2 regions of the Cupriavidus sp. SIMBA_020 genome follow, and region 2 is predicted to be linked to the other one. Evidence: predicted binding sites of a transcription regulator. Region 2 holds the regulator's gene; the other holds the start of a gene.
The links. Region 2 encodes sigma-54, which starts transcription at its own class of promoters, with help from an activator protein. Its sites were predicted from a motif close to TGGCANGNAANCTGCTTT; they were not measured.

Region 1 (10,315 bases), on a different contig from region 2:
ACCGCCCCCTCGCTTACCGCGCGCGAACCTTCAGCGTCGCCACGCCGCGCAGGTTATTGCGGCGGTGCCAGGAGAGTTGATCCAGGTCAACCGGATGCAAGGCCGGGAAGCGGGTGAGTACGCCCGCAATGGCCGATTCGAGTTCGAGCGTGGCCAGCCGGGTGCCGAGGCAGTAGTGAATGCCGCCGCCGAAGGCGAGCGAGGGCACGGCGTCGCGGGAGAGGTCGAGGCGGTCTGGGTCGCTGTACACGGCCGGATCGCGGTTGGCGGCGCCAATCAGCATGAAGACGATGCTGCCGCGCGGGACGGTCACGTCTGCCACGGCGACCTCCTCGAACGCCGTGCGCACCACCATCTGCACCGCGCCGTCATAGCGCAGGCATTCGGCCACGGCTTGCGAGACCGCTGCGGTGTCGGACAACTGCGCCTTCAGGCGCGCCAGTTCGGCGGGCGCCCGGAACAGCGCAATCATGCTGTTGCCGATCATGTTCGAGGTGGTTTCATGGCCGGCCACGAACAGCAGGATCACGTTGGAGATGATCTCGGCCTCGCTCAGGGTGGCGCCGTTGTCCTCCGCGCCGAGCAGGCTGGAGATCAGATCCTCGCCGGGATGCGCGCGCCGCTGCGCCACCACGCGCTGGAAATACGCCTCCAGCTCAAGCGCCGCCTCGTTCGCCGCCGCGAGTTGGGTGGCGTTGAGCGGTGCGAGGTCGAGCGCGGAGGCCAGCCGGCTGGCGGCCGTGCCGAGTGCCACGCCGTCAGCGGCCGGGATATTCAGCAGCCGGCAGATGATCTCCACCGGCAGCGGCAAGGCGAAATCCGCAATCAGGTCGAATTCGGGGTTGTCGCCGAGTTTGTCGCCGATGCGGTCGAGCAGCCCCTGCGTGGTGGCCTCGACAATCTCGCGCAGCCCCTCCACCTGCTTGCGGTTGAACGCCTGCATGAGCAGCGCGCGCAGCCGGGTATGCGCCGGCGGATTCATCATCAGGAAGGTACGGCTCAGCGCCTGGAACACCGGGTCTTGCGTGGCGGCTTCGCCGTAGCGCGCCTGCACGCTCTGGAGGTAAGTCTTGCCCATGCGGCGGTCGCGCAGCAGGGCATCGATCACCGTGAACTGGCCGGTAACAAAGATGTTGGGCCCGAGCGGCAGCAGGGCGCCCGCGTTGCGGATCTGGTCGTACAGCGGGTATGGATTCTCGAAAAAGGCGGGGGAAGCGAATGATTCGAAGTTCATCACTTTTTTCTTGATCTTGAGGAGGAGGGACGAAGGAAAACCGGTGCCGATTTTCGGGTCTGTTATAGCAGCCGGCCGGCTCGCCATCCATCTGACTCTGTATCGCAATGTATCTGGCCGCGTGAGGATACATGGCGAGCCAAAACCGTGCATTGGCGACACGTTGAGCCGCTACTTGGCCGCCACACTGCGTGGGTTCGTGCAAGTTTCGTTGCAGTGGGCGAATCAACCAGGAGAATCTGTATGTCCCATGCCGTTACCCAATCTGTCACTCAATCCGTTACCCCATCCGTTCGGCAATTCGCATTGGCCCGCCGGGCCATTTCAGGCGCGGCAATGCTCGCGGCCATTGGTTTTGCCGGCGCCATGCAACCCGTATTTGCCGCCGACCCGGCGCCGAAGGCGGCTGCCGCGCAGCGCGCGAGCACCGACGAGAGTATTCGTCCGTTCAAGGTGCATGTGCCCCAGCGCCAGCTCGACGATTTGCGCAAGCGGATTGCCGCCACGCGCTGGCCTGACAAGGAAACCGTGAGCGACGAATCCCAGGGCATCCAGACCGCGCGGGTGCAGGAACTCGTCAAATATTGGGGATCCCAATATGACTGGCGCAAGGCCGAGAAAGAGCTGAATGCGCTGCCCCAATTCGTCACGACCATCGACGGGGTGGATATTCATTTCATCCACGTCCGCTCGCGCCACCCCAACGCGCTGCCGGTCATCCTGACGCACGGCTGGCCGGGCTCGATTTTCGAGTTCACCAAGACCATTGGCCCGCTGACCGACCCGACGGCCTATGGCGGCTCGCCGGATGACGCGTTCGATGTCGTGATTCCGTCGATTCCCGGCTATGGCTTTTCCGGCAAGCCCACCGAACTGGGCTGGGGGCCGGACCGCACCGCGCGCGCGTGGGATGTCCTGATGAAGCGGCTGGGTTATACGCACTATGTGTCACAGGGTGGCGACCATGGCTCGGTGATTTCCGACGCGCTCGCCCGGCAGGCGCCGAAAGGCTTGCTGGCCATCCATCTGAATATGCCCGCCACCGTGCCGGGTCCGCTGATGAAGTCGATTCTCAGCGGCGATCCGGCGCCTTCGGAACTGACCGCCCCGGAGCGCGATGCCTACCAGTCGCTGAGCACCTTCTTCGGCCGCAACGCCGCCTACGGCGCGATGATGGTGACGCGGCCGCAGACCATTGGCTACGCGCTCTCGGATTCTCCGCTGGGCCTGGCCGCCTGGACCTACGAGAAAATCGCGCAATGGAGCGACAGCGGCGGCGTGCCCGAGCGCGTGGTGTCCCGCGACGCCATCCTGAACGACATCACGCTGTACTGGCTGACCAATACGGGCGCGTCTTCCTCGCGTTTCTATTGGGAAAACAATAACAACAACTTCAGCGCCGACGCGCAGAAGACGCGCGAGATCAAGGTGCCGGTGGCGATCAGCGTATTTCCGCACGAGATTTACCGCGCGCCGGAAAGCTGGAGCAAGCAGGCCTACCCGTCGCTGATGTACTACCACCAGACCGCCAAGGGCGGGCATTTCGCCGCCTGGGAGCAGCCGCAACTGTTTGCCGAGGAACTCCGCGCGGCATTCAAATCCGTGCGCTAACCCGTGGGCTAACCGGTGCGTTAATGCTTTCGCCGTCCTTCCCGTGGAAGCGATTTCCCGCCCGGCCGCAAGGCCTGGCGGGTTTTTTTACGGAATCAGCAGCAATTTTCCCGCCGAAGCCCGGCTCTCCATCTGGGCGAGGGCCGTTGCAGCCTCCGCCAGCGGATAAACCTGCCCGATACTCGGGTGCAATTTCCCCTCGATCATCCACTGGAACAGCCGGGCCGCCCGCGCGCGCAGCAATTCGGGCGTGCGCACGTGATGGGCGAATACCGCGTAGCCCAGCTTGATGCTCTTCGGCAGGCTCATGATGTCCAGCGTGCCGGGGCCGCCGAGCACCGGCCCGTACCAGCAGAACGTGCCGGCAACCCGGAGCGCATCGAGCGAACCCTGGAAGGTGGCCGGGCCGGAGCCGTCATAGACCACGTGCACGCCTTCGCCGCCCGACAGCCGCACGGCCGCTTCGGCAAACTCCCCGGCGGTGTCCACGATGACATGGTCGGCGCCGGTACGCCGGGCGATCTCCGCCTTGCTCTCCGACGAGACGCGGCCAATGACCGTGCCGCCCCGCAGCTTGATGATCTGCGTCAAGAGCAGGCCAACCCCGCCGGCGGCCGCGTGCACGAGGGCGATGTCGCCCGGCTGCACCGGATAGAACTCGGTGGCGAAGTGGCTGGCGGTGAGCCCCGCCATCATCACGGAGGCGGCCGCGCGATCGTCGATGGCGTCGGGCAGCGGCACCAGCGAGGTAGCCGGCATGACCACCATCTCGGCATAGCTGCCGGGGCCATAGGCCCAGGCCACGCGCTGGCCGGGCCGGAAGTCCACGACGCCTTCGCCAACGGCCACGACCCGTCCGGCTCCTTCCACGCCCATCCCCTTCGGGTAAGGCATCTCCAGCCAGAATTGGCCGCGCCGGACGCCAATGTCCATGAAGTTCACGCCAGCCACGGCAACTTCGACCAGCACCTCGCCCTTGGCCGGCGTGGGGGTGGGTACGTCGCCATAGGCGAGCCCATCGGGGTGATGCAGCAGTACAGCTTTCATGTCGTTACCTTATTTATTGAACGATCGTTCCAAAATGGAGAAAAAAACGGCTCACGCCAGCACCCGCAGCGCGAGGTTGCCCAGCGCCTGCAAATCGCCTGCGCTGGCCCCGCTACGGGCCGCGATCCGGATACCGGCAATGTTCGCGCTCACGAACCCGGCCACGTGTTTCGGATCCAGATCCGGGGCGATGTCGCCGTCGGCCTGGGCTTCCTTGATCCGGGCGGTCAGGGCATCCTCCAGCACGCGCGCGGCATCGTGATGAATCTGCGTCAGGTCCGCGCGCCCGTGCCCGAACTCGCAGATCGAGCCAACGCCCAGGCACGGCGTGTGCGCGTCAGCCACCACGCGCGCGATCAGGCGCTGGATGCCATCGCGCGCCTTGGGCTGGCTGCGCAGCGTGGCGAGATGCGCGTGGATTTCCGTCTCGGCATAGCGCTGCACCGCCGCGCGGTAGAGGTCCCACTTGTCGTGGAAGGTGTCGTAGAGGCTCTGCCGGCCGATTTTCATCGCGTCCGTCAGCATGCCGGCCGACGTCCCCGCAAAGCCGTGTTCGCGGAACACGCCAATCGCGGCATCGAGCGCTTCGTCCTTGTTGAATGCTTTGGGTCGGGCCATGGAGGGAATGTAGTAATTCTGGAACGTTTAGTCAAGAATTACGATGCGACATCACATTCCTATTACCCGCAGCCCCAGCAGAACGACCACCGCCACCCCCAGTAGCGCCGCCAGCGTTTGCCAGAACCGCAGCGGGTTCCGTTCCAGCAGTGGCGGCGTTGCCCGTTGCCAGAGCGGCTCGCTGGGCGCCCGCAATGCCTGGACGAACTCCGACAGGGCTTCGTGCCGCTTCAGGGCGTTGGGGTGCAGGGCGCGCCGCAGGGCGTGGTCGACCCAGGCCGGGAGTTCCGGGCGCTGCTCGCGCAGGCTGGTGTAGCGCAGGCGCCGGACGTCGGCGCGGTCGCGGATGCGCGTGACTTGCAGGCCGTAGGGCAGCTTGCCGGTCAGCATCTGGTAGGCCAGGGTGGCCAGCGAGAACAGGTCGGACGCCGCCGTGCCGTCATCGCCGACAAAGTATTCCGGCGCGGTGTATTGCAGCGTACCGACCGGCATGGCCGAGTGGGGCGGGCGTGTGGCCTCGGCCAGCCCCGCCACGTGGACCGAGCCGAAATCGATGATCTTGACGGTGCCCGAGCGGTCGATCATGACGTTCTCGGGGCGGAGATCCTGGTGCAGCATCTCGCGCCGGTGGAACGCCTGCAGCCCGGTGGCCAGCTGGGCGATGATGCCGCGCACGGCGTCCAGGTCGGGCAGGGGATGATCGATCATCCATTGCGCGAGCGTCTGGCCCTCCAGGTACTCCATCGCCACGAACAGGTGCTTGCGGGGCCGGTCCGCCGCGTGGGGACGCAGGACGTGCTGGTTGTCGATGCGCCGGGCGACCCATTCCTCGAGCAGGAAGCCCTCCAGATGGGCCGGGTCGTCGCGTTGATCCACGGCGGGCGTTTTCAGCGCCACGTGTTGCCCGCTGTGGTCGTCGACTGCCAGATGTACGTGGCTGCGGGCGCTGCCGTGCAGGGCCCGGACGATGGTGTAGCCCTCGAACTGCATGCGGGGCGCCAGCGGCGGCGGCAGGGTCAGGTGCCGGGTCTGCGCCATCGCGTTGCGGGCGCCGGGTTCCGGCAGGGCGTCGACACGGGCCAGCAGCAGCGTGACGTTGTCCTGGCTGCCGCGCGCCAGGGCCAGCGCCGTGAGCGCCTGCGCGGCGCGGTCCAGATCGTCGCCGCTGGCGGTCAGGGCCTGGTGGATATCGGCGGCTTCCAGGTATTCATAGGCGCCATCGGTGGCCAGCAGGTAGACCTCGCCGGGCTCCACGCCCCACGTGCGGTAGTCGATCTCGACAGACGGGCTCGCGCCCAGCGCCCGGCCCAGATAGGCCTCGGAGGCCGATACGCAGATCCGGTGATCGACGGTAAGCTGCTCCAGCGTATGCCGATGCAGCCGATAGACGCGCGCGTCGCCCACGTGCAGCAGGTGGGCCTCCCGCGCCTTGAAGATCAGCGCGCTGAAGGTGCAGACGTAGCCGCGATCGCGGTCGAAGCGGGCCTCGCTGTGCCGGCTCTGGGCGTGGAGCCAGGAGTTGACGGCGGCCAGCACGCACTGCGCCGCCCGCCGCACGGTCCAGGCTTCGGACGTGCAGTAGTAGTCCTCGAGGAAGGTGCGGACGGCGGCAGCGCTGGCGATCTGGCTCACCGCGCTGCTGCTGATGCCGTCCGCCAGCGCCAGCGCGACGCCCTTGGTCACGCGGTGGTGGCCGACGGGGTGGGCCACGCCATGAAAGTCCTGGTTGACCGCCTTCCGGCCAGCGTCGGAATGTTGGCCAACGCTGACCTGGAGCCCGCCGGACATGGCGTGGTCGCCTCGATGCCGGATAACGATCAGCCCAGCGCGCGCTTGCTGGCCGTCTTGTAGTGCGTGCTGTAGAGCGTGGCGCCCACGAAGGTCAGGCCGCCTACCAGGTTGCCCAGCACGGTGGGGATTTCATTCCAGATCAGGTAGTCCATGATCGTGAAGTTGCCGCCCAGCATCAGGCCCGACGGGAACAGGAACATGTTCACGATGGAGTGCTCGAAGCCCATGTAGAAGAACACGAGGATGGGCATCCACATGCCGATGACCTTGCCGGACACCGAGGTCGACATCATGGCGGCCACCACGCCCGTGGAGACCATCCAGTTGCACATCACGGCGCGGATGAACAGCGTCAGCATGCCGGCGGCGCCGTGCGCGGCGTAGCCCACGGTACGGCCTTCGCCGATGTGGCCGATCTTCTGGCCGACGGCGTTGGGGGCCTCGGAGAACCCGAAGGTGAAGATGATGGCCATGAACAGCGCCACGGTGATGGCGCCGGCGAAGTTGCCGCAGAACACCAGGCCCCAGTTGCGCATGACGCCGCCCCAGGTGGCGCCCGGGCGGCGGTCCAGCACGGCCAGCGGCGCGAGCGTGAAGACGCCGGTCAGCAGGTCGAAGCCCATCAGGTACAGCATGCAGAAGCCGACCGGGAACAGCAGTGCGCCAACCAGCGCGTTGCCGGTGTTGACGGTGACGGTCACCGCGAAGGCCGCCGCCAGCGCCAGGATGGCGCCGGCCATATAGGACCGGATCAGCGTGTCCCGCGTGGACATCAGCAGCTTGGACTCTCCGGCATCGACCATCTTGGTGACGAACTCGGTGGGGGCGAGATAGGCCATTGTGTATTTCCTCTCCGTTTGCTTCGTTTGCTTCGTTTGCTTCGTTTGGCTCGGAAATGACAAACGGCGTCCGTCCGCCCGGCCTACGGCCGGCGCGTGACAGGACGCCGTCATCCTTGATGCTTTACAGGGGGGTGTACTTCCAGGCCGCCATCAGCCCGATGTCAGTGCAACGCAGGTTCCATGCCCGCCGCGGGGTGGGGCCGGGAAGGGGCCGGGTTGGGGCCGGGTTGGGGTGAGTGACGATCCCGGGGGCGTTGGTAGTGCATGGCCCGCCCGCTTTTGGTGCGCGTGGGTGGCCGGGTTCAATCCTGGTGCCGATCGTCGTCCTGTGGGGGCAGGGCGAGGCCGGTGAGGGACAGGGTGGCTTCGGCGATGTCCGCCAGCCGGCGATTGTTGTCCATCGACGCCTTCTGCAGGGCCCGGAAGGCGGCGTCCTCGCTGAGCCCCATACGGGCCATCAGCGCATTCTTGGCGCGCTCGATCACCTTGCGCTCCTTGAGCGCGCGCCGGGCCGCATCGAGTTCCACTTCGGTCTGGGCCAGCCGTGCCGACTGCTGGCGCAGCAGGCGCTCCAGCGACGTGACCGTGGTGGCGTGCACGTCGGCAGGCCCGTTCGCGGCATCGGGCATGCCCGGCAGCACCGGGGCGGCGGCGGGCTGCTCGGCCACATCGAAAAATCGCTCGACGGCATGGGTATGGGGCGGCGGATTGTCCAGCAGCTGGCGCAGCAGCCCGGCCGAATCCTGGAGATCGGCCTGGGAACGCTGGATCTGCGCCTCGCAGGCCTTGCGCAGGTCCTGTACCACCTGCATCTCCAGCGTCCACATGCCGGTGATGACCTCGCTGCACACTTCGAACCATTTCTCGCTGTCATCGTGAACCAGCGCCGCGCCCGGCGGCGTGGTCAGCAGCGTGCGGCGCATGCCGTCCTGCGCGGCAACCGCGGCGCTGGCCTGCCGTTGCCGCCATGCCGCGAGCAGCGTCGGATCGGCAAAGCGCTCGAACATCTGGAAGCTGCGCTGCTGGGCTTCCACCAACTGCTGCACGCGCTGCTGCGCGGTGCCGGCGCAGGTGCCGGAGGCGAACATCTGCGCGCCGACGGCCCGCTCCTGCCCGGCGGCTTCCTTGCCCTGCACGAGGTAGACGAAGGCCACCAGCGGCCGGGCGATGCCCGGGTACATGGCCACATCGGCCAGATGGAAGATCAACTCCAGCAGCGCGGCAATCAGGCGGCTGAATGCCGCCACGGCGTCGTGCGCGGTGGTCTGGCATTGATCGATGGAGTGGCGCAGCGCCGGCAGCGTGGCCAGGTCGAGCTGCACCCAGGCCATCAACGACACCATCGACGCCGTGCCTGTCTGCCCTGTCTGGCCCGCTTCCAGCTGGCTGGCAAAGCGCTCGTCCAGCCGGGACGCGATGTGGACCGCTTCGCCCATCGCCGTCTGGCGCTCCTGCGCCAGCCGTTGCCCACCCGAGGCCAGGAAGATGCTGCTGGCCCCCCGTTCACGCTGCAAGGCGTGGATCAGCTGGCCGATCAGGTCGGCCAGCTCCACACGGCTTGCCATCAGGCGAACGGCCTCGATCTCGAGCTGCTTGGCCCGAAGGACGAGGGTTGAGGCGGAAAGGGGCATTGTTCTGGGAGTGTGGGGCGCGGCCGGGATGGGTACTACGCATTTGCTGGGTAGTACGCAAATGTCGTGCCATTTGTATCATCCGTGCCGCGCCTTCCCTGCCTCTCTGTCCCGCTGTCCGCCTACAGTGCCTGCACCTGCACAGGCGCGCCGGGTTTGCCATTTTCCGACGGGGCGATCACGAGATAGCGGCGCGCGCCGGCCCCGGCATCGTCCCGCACCACCTGCCGGATCGGGCCAATCGCGTTGACGATGGCCGAGCCGGCCGGATTCGTCATGAAGGCGGCGAGCGGCTCCAGCGGGCCGCCGCCGTCCGCGCGGCTGGCGAGCGCCAGCACATAGGCATGCTTCGGTTGCAGCCCGGTGGCCGATGCCTGCAGGACCTGGAGCAGCCCCTGGTCGAACAGCGTGACGCTGGTCGGCGCATGGTCGGTGGCCACCGGCTTGCCGTTCACGACGCCATGCAGCTTCAGCTGCGTGGTCTGCCCGGCTACCCCCAGCGGCTGGAGCCCCTGCGTGCCGTCGCCCTCGGGCACGGCGTTCGGCACATAGGCGATGGCCTGCGGCGCCTGCCCGACCGGCACGTTGGCCACCACCTGGTTGGTGGCGGTGTCGATGGCGGTCAGCTGGTCGGCGTTCTCCAGCCCCACGTAGATGCGGGTGCCGTCGCCCGAGGGCCAGATGCCGTGCGGCAGGCTCCCCACCGGAATCGTGGCCACCTGGGAGAAGTCGTCAGTCCGGAACACCTTGACCTGATTCAGCCCGCCCACCGTGATATAGGCGAAGTCGCCCGCCGCCGTGTGGGCGAAGTTGACGTGGTTGGTGATCGGGCCCGTCTCCAGCGTCTTGATCAGGCGGAAGGGCGGGCGGGCCTCGAACACCTGGGCCTTGCCGATGTCCTTGAGCGTGAACCAGACCTGCCTGCCGTCAGGCGTGGCGGCGATGTTCGGGCAGAACGGGCTCTCCTGCTTCACGCGCCCCACGATCTGGTGGTCGGCCACGCTGACCACCGCCGTTTCCGGGTTGAACGACGAGCAGATGTAGCCGTACTTGCCATCGGGCGAGAAGATCTGCATGCCCGGGCCGTCGGCCACGGTGATGCGGGTCTTTTCCTGGAACGTGGCGGCGTCGATCACCGAGATGTAGTTCTCCCCGCGCACGGTGACCCAGACCTCCTTGCCGTCCGGCGTGTAGAACGCCTCGTGCGGAGACCGTCCCACATAGGTGACGTGCTTGACGGCATTGGTGGCGGTGTCGATGAACGACACCGAGTTCGATCCGATCGACACAACGGCCAGGGTGCGGTGATCCGGCGAGAAGCCCATGCCGTGCACCAGCACCTGGCCGCGATACAGCGGGCTGAAGTTGCCGGGCGCGGGGTCGCCCAGGCGGATGACGCCCAGCAACCGGTTGTCCGCCGGGTCCGTCACGGAAACCGTATTCGAGAACTGCTCCGCGGCGTAGAGGCGGTCCCGGTGGCTGATAGGCACGTCTGGCGCCGCCGAAGACCCTGGCGCCTGACCGGCCAGGGCCGCGCCGGC
Region 2 (10,315 bases):
GTCCGGGCCAATCCGGATTCCTACCAGACCCAGTCCCGCTCGCTGCGGCTGCACGGCGTGGCCACCAGCATCCGCCTGGAAAACCTGTTCTGGGAAGTGCTGGAAGAGCTGGCGCAGCGCGACGCGATGACGGTCAACCAGTTGCTGACCCGGCTCCATGACGAACTGGCCGAGCATCGCGGCGAGGCGTCGCTGTCGGCCAATTTCGCGTCATTCCTGCGCGTGTGCTGCTTGCGCTACCTGATGCTGCAGGGCGAGGGGCGGATTCCGGCCGATAGTCACGTGCCGATCCGATCACTTGACGCCCGCGCGGTGCTCGACGGCCTGCCGCCGTCCTGGGGCGCCGAAGGCTCTCCCCTGCATTCCTGAGCCTCTCTCTATATAGAGGCGCTCAGTCCCGCTGCAGCCGTTCCTCGGCAGACTCCAGCGCCTCCGGCGTACCGCGCAGCACCACGATATCGCCCGGTTCCAGCACGGTCTCGGGCTGCGGATCGAACGCGCGGATGCCGCGCCGGCGCACCGCCGTCACCTCCACCCCGATCCGCTCCAGCCCCAGCGCGCCCAGCCGGCGGCCCACGGCCGTGTGCTCGGGGCCGAGCGAGACCGAATGGAGCCGCACGGTGTCGCGCTCGATCATGTCCTCCTCGTCGTCCCGGCCGTGGAAGTAGCCGCGCAGCAGGCTGTAGCGCGCGTCGCGGGCCTGCTGCACGCCGCGCACCACGCGGCGCATCGGCACGCCCAGCAGCACCAGCGCGTGCGAGGCCAGCATCAGGCTGCCCTCGATGATCTCCGGCACCACCTCGGTGGCGCCGGCCTTCTGGAGCGTGTCCAGCTCGGAATCGTCCACGGTCCGCACGATCACGGGCAGCGCGGGCGCCAGCTCCTGCACGTGGTGCAGCACCCGCAGCGCCGACGGCGTGTTGGCATACGTCACAATCAGCGCGGCGGCGCGGTGGATACCGGCGGCGATCAGCGCCTCGCGGCGGCCGGCATCGCCATAGACCACGGTGTCGCCAGCCCCGGCGGCCTCGCGCACGCGGTCCGGGTCGAGGTCCAGCGCCACGTAGTTGATGCCCTCGCGCTCGAGCATATGCGCCAGGTTCTGCCCGCTCCGGCCAAATCCGCAGATGATCGCGTGCTTCTCGGTCTGCAGGCTCTGGGCGGCGATGCGGGTCATGTTGAGCGACTGCATCAGCCATTCGTTGGCGGCAAAGCGCAGCACGATGGCGTCGCTGTACTGGATCAGGAACGGCGCCGCCAGCATCGACAGCAGCATCGAGGCCAGGATGACCTGGATCAGCACCGGATCCACCAGCCCGATCCCGTCGATCTGGTTCAGCAGCACGAAGCCGAACTCGCCCGCCTGCGCCAGCCCCAGACCGGTACGGATGGCCACACCCTGCCGCGAGCCGAACAGCCGCGCCAGCACCGTGATCAGCACCAGCTTGAACAGGATCGGCACGAACAGCAGCCCCAGCACCAGCCAGATGTGCGCAATCACCACGCTGATGTTCAGCAGCATGCCGATGGTGACGAAGAACAGCCCCAGCAGCACGTCGCGGAACGGCTTGATGTCCTCCTCCACCTGGTGCCGGTAGGGCGTTTCCGAGATCAGCATGCCCGCCAAGAACGCGCCGAGCGCCATCGACAGGCCCAGCCGCTCGGTCAGCGCGGCCATGCCGAGCGTGACCAGCAGCAGGTTCAGCATGAACAGTTCCTGCGAGCGCCGCGCCGCCACCACGTGGAACCAGCGGCTCATCAGCCGCTGCCCGACGAAGAAGATCAGGCCGAGGGCCACCACGATCTTGACCGTGGCCAAGCCCAGGGCCGCCGCCAGCTCCCCGGGGTCGCGCGAGAGCGCCGGGATGATGATCAGCAGCGGCACCACGGCCAGATCCTGGAACAGCAGCACGCTGATGATGTTGCGGCCGTGCTCGGCCTCCAGCTCCATGCGCTCGGAAAGCATCTTGGAGACGATGGCCGTCGAGGACATGGCCAGCGCCCCGCCCAGCGCCACCGAGGCCTGCCAGGACAGGCCAGTCCAGGCCGAGAGCGCCCAGCCGGCCGCCACCACGAACCCCATCGTCAGCACCACCTGGGAGCCGCCCAGCCCGAACACGAGCCGTTTCATCGAGCGGAGCTTGCCCAGGTTGAACTCGAGCCCGATCGAGAACATCAGGAAGACCACGCCGAATTCGGCCAGGTACTTGGTCTGGGCGGAATCGCTGGCCAGCGCGAGCGCGTGGGGACCGATCAGGATGCCAACCGCCAGGTAGCCCAGCATGGGTGGCAGTTGCAGCATGCGGAAAGCCACCACGCCGAAAACGGCGGCGGCCAGCAGCACGAGGGTCAGTTCCAGCGGAGAATGCATTCGGCGGGCTTAGGGAAGACTTGGGCAGAATCTGGAACGAGCCGGCCGGGCACGCGCGCCGTCCCGGCATCGGTGCCTAGCCGGGGAAACACGGCAAGCGGCGGTCGCCGGGACCCCGTGGCCAAAAAAGCCGGGCCGGTCGCCATCGCATTCGTTGGTATACTTCGTCGCCATGATAGCCAATTTCGATGCGGAACGAGCACTTAAGCTCGCCCGCCACACCCTCAAGATCGAAGCCGACGCCGTTTCCGCGCTGGCTGACCGACTGACGCCCGCGTTTACCAAGGCGGTCCAGATGATCCTGGGCTGCACCGGACGCGTGGTCGTGTCCGGCATCGGCAAGTCCGGCCACATCGGCCGCAAGGTGGCGGCCACGCTGGCTTCCACGGGCACGCCGTCGTTCTTCGTGCACCCGGCCGAGGCCAGCCACGGCGACCTGGGCATGATCACGCGCGACGACGTGCTGATCGCGTTCTCCAATTCCGGCGAGACGGCCGAGCTGCTGTCGATCGTCCCGATCGTCAAGCGCATCGGCGCCGGGCTGATCTCGGTCACCGGGAACCCGGAATCGAACCTCGCCAAGCTGTCCGACGCCCATCTGGACGGCGCCGTGGCCCAGGAGGCCTGCCCGCTGAACCTGGCCCCGACCGCCAGCACCACGGCGGCGCTGGCGCTGGGCGACGCCCTGGCCGTGGCCGTGCTGGACGCACGCGGCTTTGGCGAGGAAGACTTCGCCCGCTCGCACCCGGGCGGCGCGCTGGGCCGCAAGCTGCTGACCCACGTGCGCGACGTCATGCGCACCGGCAACGGCGTGCCCGAGGTGCGTGAAAACACCCCGCTGGCCCAGGCACTGATGGAAATCACCCGCAAGGGCCTGGCCATGACGGCCGTGGTGGACCCGGACGGCCACGCCATCGGCGTGTTCACCGATGGCGACCTGCGCCGCCTGCTGGAAACCCCGCGCGACTGGCGCACCGTGCCCATCGGCGAGGTCATGCACCGCAACCCCCACGTGGTGAACCAGGACCATCTGGCCGTGGAGGCCGTGCAGATCATGGAGGCGAACCGCATCAACCAGCTGCTGGTGGTGGATGGCGACGGCAAGCTCGTGGGCGCGCTCCACATCCATGACCTGACCCGCGCCAAGGTCATCTGAACGGGGCCGGCGATGCGGGACTTCTTCGGCAGGATCTCCGGTCTGGTCATGCGGCTGCTGCCGTTGCTGCTGATGGCGATGGTGGCCGGCAGCACGTTCTGGCTGGTGCAGATCAACTCGCCCCATGAGGACGAGGCCGCGCAGAACCGCGCCAAGCGCCATGAGGCGGACTACTACATGGACCGCTTCTCGGCCACGGAGCTGGACACCACCGGCGCCACCAAGATGCGCTTCACCGGCGTGAAGATGATCCATTTCGAGGACGACCAGACCTACGAGGTGACCACGCCGGCCATGCGCGCCTACCAGCCGGACCGCCCCCCGGTCACGGTCAACGCGGACCGGGGCGTGATGAACGCCGAGGGCTCCGTGATCGACCTGTACGGCAATGCCTTCCTGGTGCGGCAGCCCGGCGTCGATGTGGCGAAGGACCCGCGCATGACCGCCGCGTCGCAATATTTCCAGTTGCTGGTCAATGACGACATCGTCAAGACCGATAAAGCGGTACAGCTCACGCGCGGGCCGTCGGTGATGACCGCCAACGGGCTGGTCTTCAACAATGTCACCCGCGAAGTACAATTGCTCGGCAACGTACGCGGCACCATCGTCATGAATCCGCCGTCGGGGCAGGCCCGGACCACGCAGTAAGCACAACAACAAGCACGCCAGGCGCCGGCAACGGATCGCCCGTCATTCTCTCAGCTGACCACCATGACCCCATCCCTGACGACGTTGTCCTGTCGCCGCATCGTGCCCGCCCTGGCGGTGGCAATCGCCGCACTTGGCGCGACCCTGGCCCAGCCGGCCCTGGCGGAGCGTGCCGACAAGGACAAGCCGCTGGTGCTGGAGGCCAACAACGCCAGCTACGACGATGTGAAGCAGATCTATACGCTGACCGGCAACGTGGTGCTGACCAAGGGCACGATGGTGCTGAAGTCTGATGCCGCGCAGATCCGCACCGACCCCGAGGGCTACCAGTACGCGGTGGCCACGGCCAACCCGGGCCGCCAGGCGTATATCCGGCAGAAGCGCGACGGCGTGGACGAATACATCGACGGCTGGGGCGACCGCATCGAGTACGACGGCAAGCAGGAAATGTCGAAGCTGATTGGCCATGCCCGTGCGGCGCGGATCGCCGGCGCCAAGACCGTCGACGAGATCCGTGGCGCCGTGATCACCTACGACAGCCGCAACGAGTACTACACGGCCGCGGGCGGCGACAACAACACCTCCACCGGCAATCCGTCCGGCCGCGTGCGCGCCGTGCTCTCGCCGCGCGCGGACCAGGCCAGCGGCGCCGCCGCGCCGCCGCCGCTGGAACTGAAGCCGGCGCCCGCGCCCGGCAAGCCCTGAACCCGGACGCGCCCGCCGCGTCACGCATGCATTGACCTGATGAACGACTCCGCCACGCTCGCCCCGAACGCCGCCGCAGCCCCGTCGGCCGCCCGTACCGACAGCAGCACGCTGGTCGTGCGCCACCTGAAGAAGCGCTACGGATCGCGCACCGTGGTCAAGGACGTCTCGCTGGACGTGAAGAGCGGCGAGGTGGTGGGCCTGCTCGGCCCGAACGGCGCCGGCAAGACCACATCGTTCTACATGATCGTGGGCCTGGTGGCGCTGGACGAGGGCGACATCGTGCTGGACGACCAGCACATCAGCGGCCTGCCGATCCACGAGCGCGCCCGCATGGGCCTGTCCTACCTGCCGCAGGAGGCCTCGGTCTTCCGCAAGCTCAACGTCGAGGAAAACATCCGCGCCGTGCTGGAGCTGCAGATCGAGAACGGCAAGTCGCTGCCGAAGGCGGAGATCGAACGGCGCCTCGATTCGCTGCTGGACGACCTGCAGATCGCCCACCTGCGCAACAACCCGGCGCTCTCGCTCTCCGGCGGCGAGCGCCGCCGCGTGGAAATTGCCCGGGCGCTGGCCTCCGCGCCGCGCTTCATCCTGCTGGATGAGCCATTCGCCGGCGTGGACCCCATCGCCGTGGGCGAAATCCAGCGCATCGTCAGCTTCCTGAAGGCGCGCAATATCGGCGTGCTGATTACGGACCACAACGTGCGCGAGACGCTCGGCATCTGCGACCACGCCTACATCATCAGCGAAGGCACGGTGCTGGCTGCCGGCCAGCCTGAGGAAATCATCGCCAACGAGTCCGTGCGACGCGTCTACCTGGGCGAAAACTTCCGCATGTGACCCATCGGCCGCCGCGCGCGGCCGCGTTTCTCCCGGCCTCCACGGCGACAGCCGGGGTCGATCAGGAAGCCAGAGCGATAGGCGATAGCAATTTCCGTTCCATAGTCGGAAGGATGCGCATAGAATAGGTCGCATGAAACCGTCGCTTCAGCTTCGTCTCTCGCAACATCTGGCATTGACCCCACAGCTGCAACAGTCGATTCGATTGTTGCAGCTCTCGACGCTTGAACTCCAGCAGGAAGTGGAACAGGCGCTCACCGAAAACCCCCTGCTCGAACGCGAAAACGACTGGATCGAAAGCCCGCTGCGGGTGTCCGCCGATGGCTCGGTCAACCTCCAGAGCGCCCCGGCGCCGGCCTCCTCCGAGCCGCAGCCCAACGGCGACGCGCGCAGCGACGGGGCATCCAGCGGCGAGGACGACAACTACAACGACAACGGCAGCGAGGACTACGGCAGCGACTGGAGCCTCGACGACTTTGCCCGCCGCCCGCAGGGCGACGAGGACGAAAAGACGCCGATGCAGCTGCGCGACGCCGAACCCACGCTGCGCGAGCACCTGATGGAGCAGCTGGCCCCGCTGAAGATCTCGGTGCGCGACAAGGGCCTCGCCATCTTTCTGGTCGAGTCGCTCGACGATGACGGCTACCTGAGCGCCTCGCTCGAGGAAATCTGCACCGAACTGCCCGAGGAACTCGAATTCGAGATCGACGAAGTCCACGCGATCCTGACCCTGCTGCAGAGCTTCGACCCGCCCGGCGTGGGCGCGCGCAATGCCGCCGAGTGCCTCAGCCTGCAATTGCGGCGCCTGAAGCACCCGCACCGCGACCTGGCGCTGACCATCGTCAACCATCACCTGGAATTGTTGGCCGTGCGCGACTACACACGGCTAAAGAAAGCGCTCCAGGTGGACGAAATAGCACTGAAGGCGGCTCACGAACTGATTCGCTCGCTGGCGCCGTATCCGGGGCATGCGTTCAACCGTCCCGAGGCCGACTTCGTGGTGCCCGACGTGTTCGTGCGCAAGAGCGGCAGCGGGTGGATCGCGGCGCTCAATCCGGACGTCATGCCACGGCTGCGCATCAACGACATGTATGCGCAGATTCTGCGCGGCGCGAAGGGCGAATCGGGGACGGCGGGCCTGCAGCAGAAGCTTCAGGAGGCGCGGTGGCTTATCAAGAACATCCAGCAACGATTCGACACGATCCTGCGTGTTTCTCAGGCCATTGTCGAACGTCAAAAGAACTTTTTCACGCATGGCGAAATCGCGATGCGCCCCTTGGTTTTGCGGGAAATAGCCGATACACTCGGTTTACATGAGTCGACCATTTCCCGGGTCACCACGAATAAATACATGGCCACGCCCATGGGTACTTTCGAGTTGAAGTACTTCTTTGGGAGCCACGTCTCCACGGAGACTGGCGGCGCGGCCTCTTCCACGGCAATCCGCGCGCTGATCAAGCAACTGATAGGAGCCGAAGACCCCAGGAATCCCCTTTCCGACAGCCGGATCGCCGAACTGCTGGGTGAGCAAGGCTTCGTGGTCGCACGCCGCACGGTGGCCAAATACCGCGAAGCGCTCAAGATCCCCGCAGTGAATCTCCGCAAGACTTTGTAGCCGAGCCGCAACCGCCTGCCTGGTGCGGCTCTTTCAGAAGGAGAAGCGCTATGAACTTCAAGATCAGTGGACACCACCTCGACATCACGCCCCCGCTGCGTGAGTATGTGGAAACGAAACTGGAGCGAATTGTCAGGCATTTCGATCAGGTCATCGGCGTGAGCGTGCTGCTATCGGTGGACAACCACAAGGAGAAGGACCGGCGCCAGTACGCGGAAATCAATCTGCATCTGAAGGGGAAGGACATCTTCGTCGAAGCGCATCATGAAGATCTGTATGCGGCGATCGACTGTCTGGTCGACAAGCTCGACCGCCAGGTCATCCGCTACAAGGACCGCGTACAGGGCCATGATCGCGAGGCGGTGAAGTACCAGATGGCCGCCCAGCAACTGACGCAGCAGTAGACCTGCAGGCAACCGGAAGCAGAGCGGTTGCCAACCCTGCAGAGGACTGAAAAGAAGAGCTCAAGCCGCGCAATCAGCGCGGCTTTTTTGATGCTCGCGCGCCATGGCGGTGACGGTGCGGGCACCTGGAATGTTTCGTTACCTTATTGCCACGCCCGAGGGCGACCCGGGGCCCCCGGGAGCGGTCAAAATGGGAACAAGTGTTCGCAAGCCGCCCGCCACGGTGTATGCTCCGCCATACAAATAACGACAGGACGGCCCCGGGACACCCCGGGTGGGCAAGCCGGCCGGCACGTCGTGGCACCGCCGCGACCCCGGCGCTGCATCGCAAAATCGCGGTGGAGCCCTGCTCTATAATGGCCGGACGCTCCAATGCGGGCGTCCCAGACAAGTTCTCGGTACCCTAGCTTCGCCCCGTATCCGGCGGGACGGCCTTCGCGCCCCGGCCCGCTAACCTGACTTCTCGCGCATCGCCCATGAATCGTTTGGCCAAATTGCTGCCACCCGGCAACATCCATCTCGACGTCACCGTCACCAGCAAGAAGCGGGTCTTCGAGCAAGCCGGGCTCCTGTTCGAGAACAACCATGGCGTGGCCCGCGCTACCGTGACCGATAACCTGTTCGCGCGCGAATCGCTGGGTTCCACGGGCCTGGGCGCCGGCGTGGCCATTCCGCACGGCCGCATCAAGGGCCTCAAGCAGCCGCTGGCCGGCTTCATGCGCCTGGCCGAGCCCATCCCGTTCGAATCGCCGGACGGCAAGCCGGTGTCGCTGTTGATCTTCCTGCTCGTGCCGGAACAGGCCACGCAACAACATCTGGAAATCCTGTCGGAAATCGCCCAGCTGCTCTCGGACCGCGAGATGCGCGAGGGCCTCGCCACGCTACCCACGTCGGAAGCGGTGCATGATCTGCTGACGCAGTGGCATCCCTGACTCCCGCCCCAACGGCCGCCTGAAACGGCCTGTCTGCCCCCGAAAGTCATACGCGCATGGAACTCACCGGCGTCACCTCGCAGTCGATCTTCGACGACAACGCAGCCGACATCAAGCTCTCGTGGGTCGCCGGCCTGGAAGGCGCCGACCGGGCCTTCGACGTGGAATTCGCCCGTGAAGCCACCTCGGCGGCGGACCTCGTCGGCCACTTGAACCTGATCCACCCGAACCGGATCCAGGTGCTCGGCAAGCCGGAAATCCTGTATTACCAGCGGCTCGACGATGAGCCGCGCAAGCGCCAGATGGGCGAGCTGATCCTGCTCGAGCCGCCGTTCCTCGTCGTGGCCGATGGCATGGAGCCGCCGCCGGACCTGGAGCTGCGCTGCACGCGCTCGTCCACGCCGCTGTTCACCACGCCGGTGTCGTCGGCGGCCGTGATCGACCACCTGCGGCTCTACCTGTCACGCATCTCCGCCCCGCGCGTGACGATGCACGGCGTGTTCCTCGACATCCTCGGCATGGGCGTGCTGATCATGGGCGAATCCGGCCTGGGCAAGAGCGAACTGGGCCTGGAACTGATTTCGCGCGGCCATGGCCTGGTGGCCGACGATGCCGTCGATTTCGTGCGACTTGGGCCCGACTTCATCGAGGGCCGCTGCCCACCGCTGCTGCAGAACCTGCTGGAAGTGCGCGGCCTGGGCCTGCTCGACATCAAGACGATCTTCGGCGAGACGGCCGTGCGGCGGAAGATGAAGCTCAAGCTGGTGGTGCAGCTGGTGCGCCGCAACGACGGCGAGTTCGAGCGCCTGCCGCTGGACTCGCAATATCTCGATGTCCTGGGCCTGCCGATCCACATGGTGAAAATCCAGGTTGCGGCCGGCCGCAACCTTGCCGTGCTGGTGGAGGCGGCCGTGCGCAACACGATACTGCGCCTGCGCGGCATCGACACCCTGCGCGATTTCATGGACCGCCAGCGCGCCGCCATGCAGGCGGACGTGGTCTCGCGCGGCCAGGGCCGCCTGCTCTGACGCGGGGGCGCGTCAACGCGCCCCGGCACTCCATCGTTTGTGCTGTAATGGGCATCGAGCCAAAGGATCGGACCCATTCGTAGTGTTTCCACAGCCAAGGAGAGAAGCATGAAGAAGCTGATCGCGATGTGTGTGCTGGTGACCCCGCTGCTTGCCACGGGCGCGTTTGCCCAGAGTGCCTCGGCCCCCGCCGCGGCCGGCGACAAGGCCGCCAACGCCCAACAGGACAAGATGAAGGCCTGCAACGCGCAGGCCACCGGCAAGAAGGGCGACGAACGCAAGGCGTTCATGAGCGACTGCCTCTCCAACAAGCCGGCCGCCGCCGCGGAACCCAAGACCCAGCAGGACAAGATGTCCGCCTGCAGCAAGCAGGGCAAGGGCAAGAAGGGCGACGACTACAAGAAGTTCATGAGCGACTGCCTGTCCAAGCCTGCGGCCTGATCGTCACTTTTTGTGCGCCGGGTGTCATGACGCAGCCATCACCCGGTGCTATCCTTGCAGGGCTATGCGGATCCTCCTCATCACCGGAATCTCCGGCTCCGGCAAGTCTGTCGCCCTCAATGTCCTGGAAGATGCAGGCTACTACTGCGTCGACAACCTCCCGGCACAATTCCTG

Region 1: SB751_RS18320 (nitrate- and nitrite sensing domain-containing protein) is a predicted target of sigma-54. The motif match lies at 8,829-8,846, and genes of this name have one in related genera.

Annotation. Positions count from the first base shown of each region.
Region 1 covers NZ_JAWRWU010000009.1:131,517-141,831, reverse strand. The annotation lists gene SB751_RS18350 (cytochrome P450) at 14-1,234, opposite strand; gene SB751_RS18345 (epoxide hydrolase family protein) at 1,571-2,845, shown strand; gene SB751_RS18340 (quinone oxidoreductase family protein) at 2,933-3,892, opposite strand; gene SB751_RS18335 (TetR/AcrR family transcriptional regulator) at 3,944-4,510, opposite strand; gene SB751_RS18330 (protein kinase domain-containing protein) at 4,562-6,298, opposite strand; gene SB751_RS18325 (formate/nitrite transporter family protein) at 6,328-7,140, opposite strand; gene SB751_RS18320 (nitrate- and nitrite sensing domain-containing protein) at 7,446-8,774, opposite strand; gene SB751_RS18315 (YncE family protein) at 8,897-10,315, opposite strand, start outside.
Region 2 covers NZ_JAWRWU010000007.1:303,678-313,992, reverse strand. The annotation lists gene SB751_RS16395 (ribbon-helix-helix domain-containing protein) at 1-369, shown strand, start outside; gene SB751_RS16390 (monovalent cation:proton antiporter family protein) at 392-2,371, opposite strand; gene SB751_RS16385 (SIS domain-containing protein) at 2,544-3,527, shown strand; gene lptC (LPS export ABC transporter periplasmic protein LptC) at 3,540-4,175, shown strand; gene lptA (lipopolysaccharide transport periplasmic protein LptA) at 4,239-4,880, shown strand; gene lptB (LPS export ABC transporter ATP-binding protein) at 4,920-5,720, shown strand; gene SB751_RS16365 (RNA polymerase factor sigma-54) at 5,854-7,335, shown strand; gene hpf (ribosome hibernation-promoting factor, HPF/YfiA family) at 7,386-7,739, shown strand; gene SB751_RS16355 (PTS sugar transporter subunit IIA) at 8,216-8,671, shown strand; gene hprK (HPr(Ser) kinase/phosphatase) at 8,728-9,699, shown strand; gene SB751_RS16345 (PsiF family protein) at 9,808-10,140, shown strand; gene rapZ (RNase adapter RapZ) at 10,205-10,315, shown strand, end outside.